4 regions of the Vibrio tritonius genome follow, and region 4 is predicted to be linked to each of the others. Evidence: predicted binding sites of a transcription regulator. Region 4 holds the regulator's gene; each other region holds the start of a gene.
What was found. Region 4 encodes MetJ, which represses methionine synthesis genes. Its sites were predicted from a motif close to TTAGACNTNTANANGTCTAA; they were not measured.
Positions count from the first base shown of each region.

Region 1: JCM16456_RS15810 (MetQ/NlpA family ABC transporter substrate-binding protein) is a predicted target of MetJ. The motif match lies at 1,241-1,260, and genes of this name have one in related genera.
Region 2: metA (homoserine O-acetyltransferase MetA) is a predicted target of MetJ. The motif match lies at 1,849-1,868, and genes of this name have one in related genera.
Region 3: metK (methionine adenosyltransferase) is a predicted target of MetJ. The motif match lies at 1,054-1,073, and genes of this name have one in related genera.

Region 1 covers NZ_AP014636.1:119,646-122,840, forward strand. Annotated here, with positions in the region: gene JCM16456_RS15810 (MetQ/NlpA family ABC transporter substrate-binding protein) at 419-1,222, opposite strand; gene JCM16456_RS15815 (DUF1820 family protein) at 1,469-1,792, shown strand; gene JCM16456_RS15820 (aminotransferase-like domain-containing protein) at 1,789-3,195, opposite strand, start outside.
Region 2 covers NZ_AP014635.1:1,964,102-1,967,296, reverse strand. Annotated here, with positions in the region: gene pilW (type IV pilus biogenesis/stability protein PilW) at 53-721, opposite strand; gene metA (homoserine O-acetyltransferase MetA) at 881-1,825, opposite strand; gene JCM16456_RS08635 (AAA family ATPase) at 2,023-2,421, shown strand; gene JCM16456_RS08630 (ABC transporter permease) at 2,439-3,195, opposite strand, start outside.
Region 3 covers NZ_AP014635.1:451,489-454,683, reverse strand. Annotated here, with positions in the region: gene tkt (transketolase) at 1-831, opposite strand, end outside; gene metK (methionine adenosyltransferase) at 1,151-2,305, shown strand; gene JCM16456_RS02110 (SprT family zinc-dependent metalloprotease) at 2,461-2,961, shown strand; gene JCM16456_RS02105 (hypothetical protein) at 2,986-3,195, opposite strand, start outside.
Region 4 covers NZ_AP014635.1:3,205,047-3,208,241, reverse strand. Annotated here, with positions in the region: gene JCM16456_RS14290 (bifunctional aspartate kinase/homoserine dehydrogenase II) at 1-70, opposite strand, end outside; gene JCM16456_RS14285 (O-succinylhomoserine (thiol)-lyase) at 70-1,236, opposite strand; gene metJ (met regulon transcriptional regulator MetJ) at 1,460-1,777, shown strand; gene JCM16456_RS14275 (malic enzyme-like NAD(P)-binding protein) at 1,935-3,195, opposite strand, start outside.

The DNA of each region.
Region 1 (3,195 bases), on a different replicon from region 4:
CTACTGTTTTTTAAGTATCTGTCCCGCTAATCGACCGCTGCTAATTTGATCAACGGAACATACCCCAAGCGCAAAACTTGTCCTCCCCCCTGCAATAAAATCCCGTTTAATGATGTAGCCAAACCAGGGGGGAGTTAGAGGGGGGACGTCAAAGAATTTGCGCGGAAGGTAACCAATTTGCGTATTTCGTTTACGTTAATAGTGCCCTGTTTGATCTCGTAAATATAAGTGATGTGTAGTGGCATAGTAAACTTGGCCTCTAGATCTGGGGGGCTATAATCCAAGTCATCCTTGAAACGTTGATTTAGTAAGACCGCTAAAACGCCTCGGCCTAATACTCATTTAGAGTCGATTCCCAATATAAAAAAACGCCCATTCAGGGCGTTTTAAGTGAACAAGGTATGAAGCGGTGTGTGAACTAAAACGCCGGTTCGATGGTGCCTTTGAATGTATCTTGTAGAAACTGTTTTGTGGCTTCAGATTGGAAAATCTGCATAAATTTTTTGTAGTTAGCGTTGTCTTTATCTTCAGCGCGGGCTGCAACCACCATTACGGCAAGTGGTGCGTCTTTAGGTTCCATGTAAATACCAGTTTGCTTAGGATCAAGCCCTGCCGACATCACGTAGTTCATGGTAATGGCTGCGGCATCAACATCGTCTAATGTGCGAGGTAGCTGAGCTGCATCGATTTCAAGTAATTCAAAATGTTTTGGATTATCAATCACGTCGTTCACTGTGGCGTTATAACCAATCCCTGTTTTTAGACGGATCAGTTTGGCACTTTGCAGTAACAGTAGGCCACGACCACCATTGGTAGGATCGTTAGGAATCGCGATACGCGCATTGTCTGGTAGTTCTTCTAACGATTTGTATTTCTTAGAATAAACGCCCATACGCATTAAGATTGATTGACCAACAGAAACCAAGTTACTGTTATGGTTAGCATTGTAGTTCTGTAAGAACGGTAAGTGTTGGTAGCTGTTTAAATCAATGCTGCCATCGGCAAGGGCGGCATCTGGCGTAACGTAATCATTGAATTCGACGAGCGTTACCTTGAGACCTTGTTTGGCGGCTTCTTTTGCTACCGCTTCAACCACTTGAGCGTGTGGTCCTACCGTTGCACCGACTTTAATTTCTTGAGTATCTTCTTGTCCACACGCGGTTAGACCTGTGATTAAGGCCGCAGCTAAACAAAATTGGCTAATGACTTTTATTCCTTTCATGACTTCCTTCCTGAGTGTTGAGACGTATGGACATCTAAACGCCCATAGTACGGATCAAATCGAAAGTTGCAATCACTATTTTTATTCCAGTTAGTTATGGTTAAGAAGCGCTTGAAAAATAGCCTCAGCTCCCATATATCAATCGATAGAAGCTTATATGCATATTAAGACCGGGGTGTTGAGAACCTTGGTAGCGATTAAATATTCAACATTATTCTTATTGTTGAGTCGGTGTAGGAGCGAGTTATGAGTGCAAAGAATCCTCTGTATAAAGTCTCTTTTATTCAAGCTGGTCAAAGGTATGAAGTGTACGTCCATGAAGTAGTGACCAGTAGCTTGTTCGGTTTTATCGAACTGGGTGATTTTGTGTGGGACAACCACACCACCATAGTCGTCGACCCAAGTCATGAACGGCTAAAAAACGAGTTTGCGAAAGTGGAACGAACTTATATCCCATTGCACAGCGTGCTGCGTATCGATCAAGTGGCAGAACAAGGCTCGGCAAAAATTGTTGATCTTGGTGATAAAGTGACGCAATTCCCCAGCCCAATTTACACCCCATCTCGTTAAGCGTGATTGAGCTGCGCCTTAATCAGCGAAGACAACATTTTTATCGCTCGAATGCGCGGTTCAGTGAGTTCAAATGAGGTATTGATGCGAAAGCAATGACTGAACTCTTCCATGGAGGAAAACATTTTCCCTGGCGCGATGGTGATCATCTTAGCTAACGCATCGTGATAGAGCTTGAGCGTATCGACTTGCTTAGGCAGTTCAACCCAAACAAAGTAGCCGCCAGCGTTGACGTGAATTAGCACATCACTCGGGAAATGCTGCTGCAGGCATTTTACAGTTTGCTGCTTACGCAGATGCAGTTTGCGTCGTAGTTGGCGCAAGTGACTTTCATAATTGCGGGTACTGAGATAGTGCGCTAGCGAGAGCTGAATGGGTACGCTGGTGGTCACCGTCGTCATTAATTGCAGCTTTTGAATTGCCAACGCCTGTTTGCCCGCGGCTACCCAGCCAATCCGAAAACCTGCCACGAGTGATTTGGAAAATGAGGAGCAGTGCATGATGTTCTCGTGACCAAAGGCTTTGGCAGGCAGAGGTAACTCTTCTCCGTTATACAATTCACTGTACACGTCATCTTCAATCAATGGGACTTGATAGCGTTGTAGCAGTTCGACCAGTGCTCGCTTTTTCTCATCGGATAAGGTGTATCCCAGTGGGTTTTGCATATTGGTCATCATCCAACATGCCTTTACGGAGTGGGTTTGCAGCGCTTGCTCTAACGAGTTCAAATCCATTCCCAGTTTGGGGTCGGTTTGTATAAAGAGCGCTTTGAGACCTAAGCGTTCTAGTGTTTGCAACGCCCCATAAAAGGTAGCGCTTTCAACAATCACCCAATCTCCCGGCTGTGTGACCGATTGAAGGCTAAGACTCAACGCCTCTAATGCGCCAGCGGTAATCACTATCTCATCTGGGGAGATGTTCATCCCTTTAGCTGCATAGCGTTTGGCAATAATGGAACGAAGCGTGTCATTTCCCGGTGGAAGATTATCAAGGGCATTAGAGACTGAAAGATCGCGAGCTGCAGCGACTAACGACTTATTCAACTGTTGACGAGGGTAGAGGCTAGGATCGGGATACGCATAACCAAAGCTCACCATGTGAGGATTACGAGTTGCTTGGAGCACGTCAAAAATAAAGTCATTAATATCAATCGATTCTATCGAGCGAATTGCTTTGATAGGGGATGTAGTGACGTTTTCCATCCGTGGAGCAATACTGTAGCCTGAACGGGATTTGGACGTGACCCAGCCTTGCGATTCCAGCATCTGATAGGCGTGTAACACGGTCATCAAACTCATGCCACTTTGCTCTGCTTGCTTACGCAAGGAGGGCAGCTTGTCGCCGATTTTCCAGACGCCAGATTCAATTTGATGTTTGATTTGCGCGACCAAACTTTCGTATTT
Region 2 (3,195 bases), 1.2 Mb from region 4:
TTAATCTGCAGTTTGTCGGGAAGTGTATTGGTCATTCAGTAACTTATCCCGTCTAAGATTTATGAGCTCCTTTATCTATCGTGCGTTGTGCTTCAACGCTAAAAAGGTTTTCACCAAATTGACGCTGATAGTCAGTAATGGCCTTTTGTCCCTCTTCCCATCGCTCTGTTTCTATATTCCAGCGTATGAAGTTACGTGCTAAACGCTCACTTTGAGGCAAGTAATGCTTCGCTTGAATAAAATAATGCTGTGCTTTTGAATCGATATTACCTTGCCAAGCGCATAAAGCTGCGTTTTCGTATGTGGCTGCTAAGTCGGGGTAGTTAGGGGTGACCAGTGCTTGGTCAAAGTAATACAGCGAGTCAGCATATTGGTGTTGTCGACAAAGAAATGCTCCGTAGTTATTGAGTAAATCGCCACTGTGGGGGTGACGTTTAAGTGCAGTCGCAAAGGCACGTTTGGTTTTGTCTATTTCTCCCACTTTTTCATAGTAATACGTTAACGCAAGCTGGGCTGAAAGAGAGTTAGGCATCACCTCTAAGGCTCGGTCGATGTTTTGTTTAGCCCTTACGTTATCGCCTTGAGCTAAGTAAGCCAGACCGAGGGCAATTCGGGCCGCTGCGATAGCCTGCGGATCGTGAGCTTTATTTTGTGAAGATTGGTGGACACAACCACTTAAAAAGCAGAGCAGTAGTAACAGTCTAACAGGAAGTTTGGGCATGGATGTGCTCCTCAAACATAGAGCGCATATCATAAAAAGAGGTGCTGTGTAGAAGAAGATGTACGCCTTAAGCGTGCGACTGACTTAGCAAAATAGGTTTTGAACAATGCATATGGGTCACTTGCGTGACCCATATGTTTAAACAATAACAATAACAAATTAGTCTTCGTCTTTGGTGAACTTATCTTCGCTAAAGTTATCGAGATCGTACGGTGTTTGTTGGTAAACACAGTAATTGAGCCAGTTAGCAAACAGTAAATGCCCATGACTACGCCAGCTTGCATGCGGTTGATTTTCCGCATTATTATCTGGATAGTAATTAACTGGCATTACAGGGTCTAGGCCTTCTTTTACATCACGGATGTATTCGTTGTGTAAGGTTAGGGCGTCGTATTCGGGATGTCCGGTCACAAAGACGTTACGTTTATCTTTGGTTGATGCGAGATAAACCCCAGCGATTTTTGATGTCGCAAGAATGTCGAGATCGGTATGTTCGGCTAAGTATTCTGGATCAAAATCAGCGTAGCGAGAATGAGGTGCTAAGAAAGTATCATCAAAACCACGTAATAGTGGATGAAATTGCTGACGAATCTCATGTTGATACACCCCAGATAGTTTATCTTCTCGAGTACGTTTAGGTAGATCGTAAAGTAACTTTAATGCGGCTTGAGCTGCCCAACAAACGAATAGTGTTGATGTGACGTGGCTTTTTGCCCAATCCATAATGCGTTCTAGGTGATCCCAATACACGACATCTTCAAATTGGACTAAGCCTAGAGGTGCACCCGTGATGATCAAGCCGTCGAAGTTACGGTTTTGCACCATTTCAAACTGGCGATAAAAGGCATTGAGATGCTCTTCTGGTGTATTTTTACTTGGACGATCGTCAATTCGAAGCAGTTCAACATCGATCTGCAAAGGTGAATTCGACAATAAACGTAAGAATTGAGTCTCAGTCTCTATCTTTTTGGGCATAAGATTTAAGATCAACACTTTGAGTGGTCGAATTTCCTGCGTGGAAGCACGAGACTCTGGCATCACAAAGATGTTCTCATGTCGTAATACATCTCCAGCCGGTAATTGATCAGGTATCTTAATAGGCACTGCTTTCTCCCTAAGCGATAATTATGGACGTCTATACATCTAGACTTATAACTCAACTGCGGAATGATGTCGAGAGCAAAATGCGTTGGCAATAAAAATAAGTTACCCTAAAACAGAGAAAACAGTAAACTTTCTCTCTTCCCATCAATGAGTAGGATGGGAATCTATTTCTAATAACAACAAAGAGTTAAATTATTATGTCGCTGACGATTACCTTGATAAGAGGTTTGCCTGGATCGGGGAAATCTACCCTCGCAAAAACATTACCGGGCATTCATCTGGAAGCGGACATGTTCTTTGTTAATCCACAAGGTGAATATCAATTTCGTCCTGAGTCAATCAAGCAAGCCCACCAATGGTGTCAGGAACAGAGTGATTACTGGCTTTCACAGGGATGCGATATTGTGGTATCGAACACATTTGTTCGGCAGTGGGAAATGGCCTTTTATCGTAAATTGGCAAAAAGATATCGCGCAACACTGAACATATTGGTATGCCGTGAGCAGTACCGTAATGTTCATGGTGTGGATGAAAAAACCATTGCGAAAATGCGCCGCCAGTGGCAAGAACACCCCCAAAACAAATTCACCAAGTAGCTCGCTATATCTTTATGTTACTTGGTTTCCAACTCTACGTACTTAAATATCATCGATTGCTGTGCACGCTCAAAGGTAAACCAAGCAAAAACGCCCCATATTAACGTTAATAACCACAAATGGCTCCAATGTGTTGCGATTTGATGCCAACTTGCGCCCATTTGGTTAAGTGCTAAAAATCCTTTAATCGCCGGTGTGCTCGGCAACAAATCGACGAAGTAGGCAAGTGGGGTGGGTAAGCTTTCTATTGGCCAGATAAAACCGGCGGAAAAAACCAGTGGCATAGAACTGACCAATACCACAAGGGTAACGTATTCCCGCTTTGGTGTGATGGCGCCAAGAACGATGCCAATGAAAATGGAACTGAGTAGAAATGGCAGCAGTAATGTCATTAACTCTAGGGGTTTGGCTAGAGTATTAACGCCGTGATAATCGAAGCTGCCGCCAAAATAATAAGCGCTGAGTAGATAGTACACACTGGTGAGAACGAATGTTCGGACGACCAGTATTTTTCCGGTCGAGACGCTCCACCAATAGGTACTTGTTTGGGCATCTGCTTTTTGTGTTCCGCCAATCAGACCCGCCGCCATGACTAATGTTTGCTGTAGAATCAATACAAAGACGGCGGGCACCACGTAATCCACATAACCCATGCGTGCATTAAAGGTGGGTTTTAGATTGGTGCGAGTTGGGGCATAGCTTGATTGTGCTTGCACAAGGGGTTGACCGCTCGCCAGTAACCGAGAGACTTTGGCTTGTGCCGATAACGTTCCT
Region 3 (3,195 bases), 680 kb from region 4:
AAGGAAATCACGCGCAGCTTTGATTTCATCTGCGCCCAGTGGAGCACCGTGACAATCATGAGAACCCGCCTTGTTTGGTGAACCAAAACCAATGATGGTTTTGCAACAAATCAGAGTAGGACGTGACGTTTCTGCTTTAGCAGCTTCAATCGCAGCGTTAATTGCGTCAGCATCGTGACCATCAACTGCTGGGATAACATGCCAACCATACGCTTCAAAGCGTTTAGGTGTATCGTCAGAGAACCAACCATCAACATCACCATCGATAGAGATGCCATTGTCGTCCCAAAACGCTACCAATTTACCTAGGCCTAGCGTGCCTGCTAATGAACATGCTTCATGAGAAATACCTTCCATCATACAACCGTCACCCATGAATACATAAGTGAAGTGGTCAACGATATCGTGGCCTTCTTTGTTGAATTGAGCCGCAAGCGCTTTCTCAGCTAGCGCCATACCTACAGCGTTAGTGATACCTTGACCTAGAGGGCCAGTGGTCGTTTCAACGCCAGGCGCATAACCGTATTCTGGGTGACCAGGCGTTTTAGAGTGAAGCTGACGGAAGTTTTTCAGATCATTAATAGAAAGATCGTAACCAGATAGGTGCAATAAAGAGTAGATCAACATTGAGCCATGGCCGTTAGAAAGAACGAAACGGTCGCGGTCAGCCCATTGTGGGTTTTTCGGGTTGTGATTCAAGTGGCTACGCCAAAGTACTTCAGCGATATCAGCCATGCCCATCGGGGCGCCAGGGTGACCAGAATTAGCTTGTTGAACACCGTCCATACTTAGTGCACGAATTGCGTTCGCCAAATGTTTGCGAGAAGACATGTCAGCTCCTAAAAAAGCAGAAATAAATTATCCATAACAAGGTGGCAGTATTGTCGCAAAGCCCTTCTATCACTGCAAACCTTTTACGGTAGCCTTACTGTGATTTTGCCAAGCACTCCCACAATTTTTCTCACTCCCCCAGCAGACTGTTCAGCTTCTATGCAAACGATTAGTTATGACTAATACAAAAAAGAACTTGTAATTTGATTGTTGCATTCTAGAATAGACGTCTAGATGTAGAAACGCCTACATATTAATCGATAGTGCAGAGTAGCGAAGTCCTGACAGCTACTCTATTAGATAGAAGATTGGAGTTATCATGGCTAAGCACCTGTTCACTTCTGAATCCGTTTCAGAAGGCCATCCAGATAAAATTGCAGACCAAATCTCTGATGCGGTACTTGATGCAATTCTGGAACAAGATCCAAAAGCACGTGTTGCTTGCGAAACTTACGTAAAAACCGGCATGGTTATGGTTGGTGGTGAAGTAACCACTTCTGCGTGGGTTGATATCGAAGAACTGACTCGTCAAACTGTACGTGAAATTGGTTACACTGGCTCAGATATGGGCTTTGATGCTAACACTTGTGCAGTTTTAAACACTATCGGTAAACAGTCTCCAGACATCAACCAAGGTGTTGATAAAGCAGATCCTAAAGAACAGGGTGCAGGCGACCAAGGTATCATGTTCGGTTACGCAACTAACGAAACTAGCGTGCTAATGCCAGCACCAGTGACTTATGCGCACCGTCTAATGCAACGCCAAGCAGAAGTACGTAAAAATGGTACTCTTCCATGGTTGCGTCCTGATGCAAAATCTCAAGTTACCTTCAAATACGATGACAACAAAATCGTAGGTATCGATGCAGTGGTTCTTTCTACTCAACACTCAGACAGCGTATCAACTGCTGATCTACGTGAAGGCGTAATGGAAGAAATCATCAAACCTATTCTTCCATCAGAATGGCTTGATAAAGACACTAAATACTTCATCAACCCAACCGGTCGTTTCGTTATCGGTGGTCCAATGGGTGACTGTGGTCTAACTGGTCGTAAAATCATCGTAGATACTTACGGCGGTGCAGCTCGTCACGGTGGCGGCGCATTCTCTGGTAAAGATCCATCAAAAGTTGACCGTAGTGCAGCATATGCAGCACGTTACGTTGCGAAAAACATCGTAGCAGCTGGCCTTGCAGATCGTTGTGAAATCCAACTTTCTTACGCAATCGGCGTGGCAGATCCAACGTCTATCATGGTGGAAACATTTGGTACTGAAAAAGTATCAACTGACGTGATTGTTAAAGCAGTACGTCAATACTTCGACCTACGTCCGTATGGTCTACAAGAGATGTTGAACCTGCTTCAACCTATCTACAAACAAACTGCTGCATACGGCCACTTCGGTCGTGAAGAATTCCCATGGGAAGCAACCGACAAAGCTGCTCTTCTACGTGAATTCGCAGGTCTAAAATAAGCTTATTTTAGAATTCAATGAGAAGAAGCCCTAGCATAGCTGGGGCTTTTTTGTATCAACAATCCAATCATTGGATACAGTTCTAAAGGTCGCCAGCTAATTTTACTTTCTGCGAAGCTGCAGTAAGATGAAGCCGAACGCACAAGAGAGTAAGTATGGTCAGCCCACAATTAACCGAACAAGCACACATCACGATCCAACTCTGTATCGATCTAGCAAACAACTACTTCTCCAAAGAACTCCCTGTTCCAACGTTAAGCTATAAATTACGCGGGAAAACAGCAGGTAAGGCTTACATGCATCTCAATGAGGTTCGGCTCAATCCGGTACTTTTTAACGAAAATACGCATGCTTTTCTTGATCAGGTCATCCCCCATGAAGTCGCTCATTTAGTGACGTATCACATTTTTGGGCGTGTAAAACCACACGGTCCAGAATGGCAAGCCGTGATGAGTAAAGTATTTCAGGTCAAACCGGAAACCACACATCAGTTTTCCATCACCTCAGTGCAAGGTAAAACGTTTGAGTACCGCTGTGCATGCCAAACTCATCAATTAACCATTCGCCGCCACAATCGTATTATACGTGGACAAGCGGTGTATCGCTGCCAATCTTGCCACCAAGAAATTCGCTTTACTGGAAAACAATTAACCTAATCATAACGTTATTCCCAAGTAACCTTAAGATGCGGTTTCAGCGAGAATGTATTCGCTCATAGGCAAGGCACCGATTTGAATACATAGTGATTCTACGTAGAAAATCGGTAACGCAGCATAGGAGCGAATACAACTCGCCCCTTGGGAGCTCATCAACAAGCCCATTTCTGCGCCCAATGACGTTGAAAGGGAATGACCATTCCTGCCGTCATTGAGCTTGACCTGTGCTCGTTG
Region 4 (3,195 bases):
CACGCTGATAGCATTCAGCGTCCGCCAGGCTACTACCACCAAATTTATGCAACTGGCGTTGTGTAGTCATTAACAAATCTCCTTAGCCTTGTTGAAAGCTTGGCCCAAATCGGCGATCAAGTCTTCTGCATCTTCTAAACCAACTGAAACACGTAACAGCAACTGAGATACGCCCGCTTCTGCTAACGCTTTTTCTCCCATAGCTCGGTGAGTCATGGTGGCTGGGTGACAAATTAAGCTTTCAACTCCGCCGAGTGATTCGGCTAAAGAGAAAAGTTGCAGTGAGCTGACGAATACTTTGAGTTGTTCATAGCTGCCGTTAAGCTCAAAACTTAGCATAGAGCCAAAGCCAGATTGTTGTTTCTTGGCAATATCGTGACCTGGGTGGTCTGGCAGGCTAGGGTGGTAGACAACTTTAACCAAATCCTGAGTTAATAGGTAATCAAGAATCTGTTTGGAGCTTTCTTCATGTTGGCGCATACGAGCTGGAAGCGTGCGTAAACCGCGCAAAGTCATATAACTATCAAATGGGGTTCCCGTTGCGCCTATACAGTTCCCCCACCAGGCGATTTTTTCTGCGTGTTCGGCATCTTTACTGATCACCACGCCACCGATGACATCTGAATGTCCATTGATGTATTTGGTCGTGGAGTGAATAACAAAGTCAGCACCCAAGGTCAGAGGTTTTTGGTAGACAGGTGTGAGGAAAGTATTATCCACGGCGACCAAAGCACCAACGGCGTGAGCTTGTTGACACACCTCGGCGATGTCTACTACCCGAACTAGCGGATTAGATGGGGTTTCTAACAAAATTAATTTTGGTTTTTGTTCTAACGCTTTGGCAAATTCTGTTTCATTGGACTGGTCCACAAATAGCACTTTGAAATCGCCTTTTTGTGCACGAGTATTGAATAGGCGATAAGTACCACCATAACAATCGTGTGGGGCAATAATCGTATCTTCTGGACCAACTAATGCAGATACCCAAAGGTTCAGAGCTGAGGTGCCACAGTTTGTAATGGTTGCGCCCACACCGCACTCTAATTCAGATAGCGCTTCTTCTAACAGGTTACGGTTTGGGTTACCAGAGCGGGTGTAGTCGTATTTTGGCACTTCACCAAAAGCAGGAAATCCATAGTTGGTTGATAGATAAATGGGTGGAACAACAGCATGATATTGAGTGTCTGATTCAATACCGGTACGAACGGCAATGGTCGCTGGTTTGCGCGTGGTCATAAGTGTTTCCTTTCCTGTGTGGCTCTGAGTTTGAGCATCCATTGTAGCCCCTCAAAAATAACAGCAGGGACTGATGAGTGATGCATAACATCACACTTTACTTATCAAAAAAGAAGACGTCAACACTTCTAGACGTCTATATGTCTTTGCTTATGGCAGTAAATCCCGCTAAAATTGGGGTCTTTGATATTCATAACCGAAATAATTTTAACGAAGGTGCGCAATGGCAGACTGGAACGGCGAATATATCAGCCCTTATGCAGAGCATGGTAAGAAGAGTGAGTTAGTAAAAAAGATTACAGTTTCTATTCCTCTTAAAGTACTAAAAGTACTGACTGATGAACGTACTCGTCGCCAAATTAATAACTTACGACATGCAACTAACAGTGAGTTGCTATGTGAGGCATTTTTACACGCGTACACAGGTCAACCGCTTCCAACTGATGAAGACCTACGTAAAGACCGTCCAGATGATATTCCTGTTGAAGCGAAAGAACTGATGACCGCGATGGGAATTGAGTTTGAGGCTTACGACGACTAAGAGAGTCACTGCAGTGGTGGTTGCACATTCACACCATTGTGTTTAGTGATAGCGCCTTTTTTAATGCGAAAAGTTTAAAAAAAGCCCCAGCCATAAGGTAGGGGCTTTTTGCTACTTATTGTTCACGAATCACTATGGAGCCATGAACAATAATCGATTAGTTTTCCATGTAACCGTCAGGCAATGCAATACGTGCCACACCAGAATCCACAGCGGCTTGAGCGACTGCTTTTGCTACGCGTGGTAGTAGGCGTGGATCCATTGGTTTTGGAATGATGTATTCAGGACCAAAGCATAGAGATTCAACACCTGCTGCTTTCAATACTTCTGCAGGAACTTCTTCTTTAGCGATTGAACGAATAGCTTCTACTGCCGCCAATTTCATCTCGGTGTTGATTTCGCTAGCACGTACGTCTAGTGCGCCACGGAAGATGAATGGGAAACAAAGAACATTGTTTACCTGGTTAGGGTAGTCACTGCGGCCTGTACCCATGATAAGGTCTTGGCGAGCGTGATGAGCAACTTCTGGTTTGATTTCAGGATCTGGGTTTGAACATGCAAAGACAACAGGCTTGTCTGCCATTAGTTTAAGTTGTTCTTCAGTCATTAGATCTGGACCAGATACACCTAGGAATAGGTCAGCATCTTCGATAACGTCAGTCAACGTGCGTTTGTCAGTGTTGTTGGCAAAACGTAGTTTGTATTCGTTTAGATCGTCACGACGAGTATGGATAACACCTTTACGGTCTAGCATGTAGATTTTTTCACGCATAGCACCACACTGGATCAATAGTTCCATACAAGCACATGCTGCTGCGCCAGCACCTAGACATACGATAGTACATTCTTCAATTTTTTTACCTTGAAGTTCAATCGCATTCAACATGCCTGCTGCTGTTACGATTGCTGTGCCGTGTTGGTCATCGTGAAATACTGGGATGTTACATAGTTCGATTAGGCGACGTTCGATTTCAAAACATTCAGGTGCTTTGATGTCTTCTAGGTTGATACCGCCAAATGTGTCGGCGATGTTGGCAACAGTGTCAACGAACTCATCGATAGTGCGGTGTTTTACTTCGATGTCGATTGAATCAATGCCAGCAAAACGTTTGAACAGAAGCGCTTTGCCTTCCATTACTGGTTTTGATGCTAGAGGACCTAGGTTACCAAGACCGAGAATCGCTGTGCCGTTAGAGATCACGGCAACCGTGTTGCCTTTACCTGTGTATTTGTAAGCGTTTTCTGGATTTTGCGCGATTTCACGTACCGGCTCAGCAACACCTGGGCTGTAGGCCAAAGATAAATCTTCAGCTGAATCCGCAGGCTTGGTTAGAGAGATGGCAATTTTCCCAGCAGTAGGGATTGCGTGGTAATCAAGAGCCTTTTGGCGGAACTGTTCTTCTTTAGTCAGTTCTTTT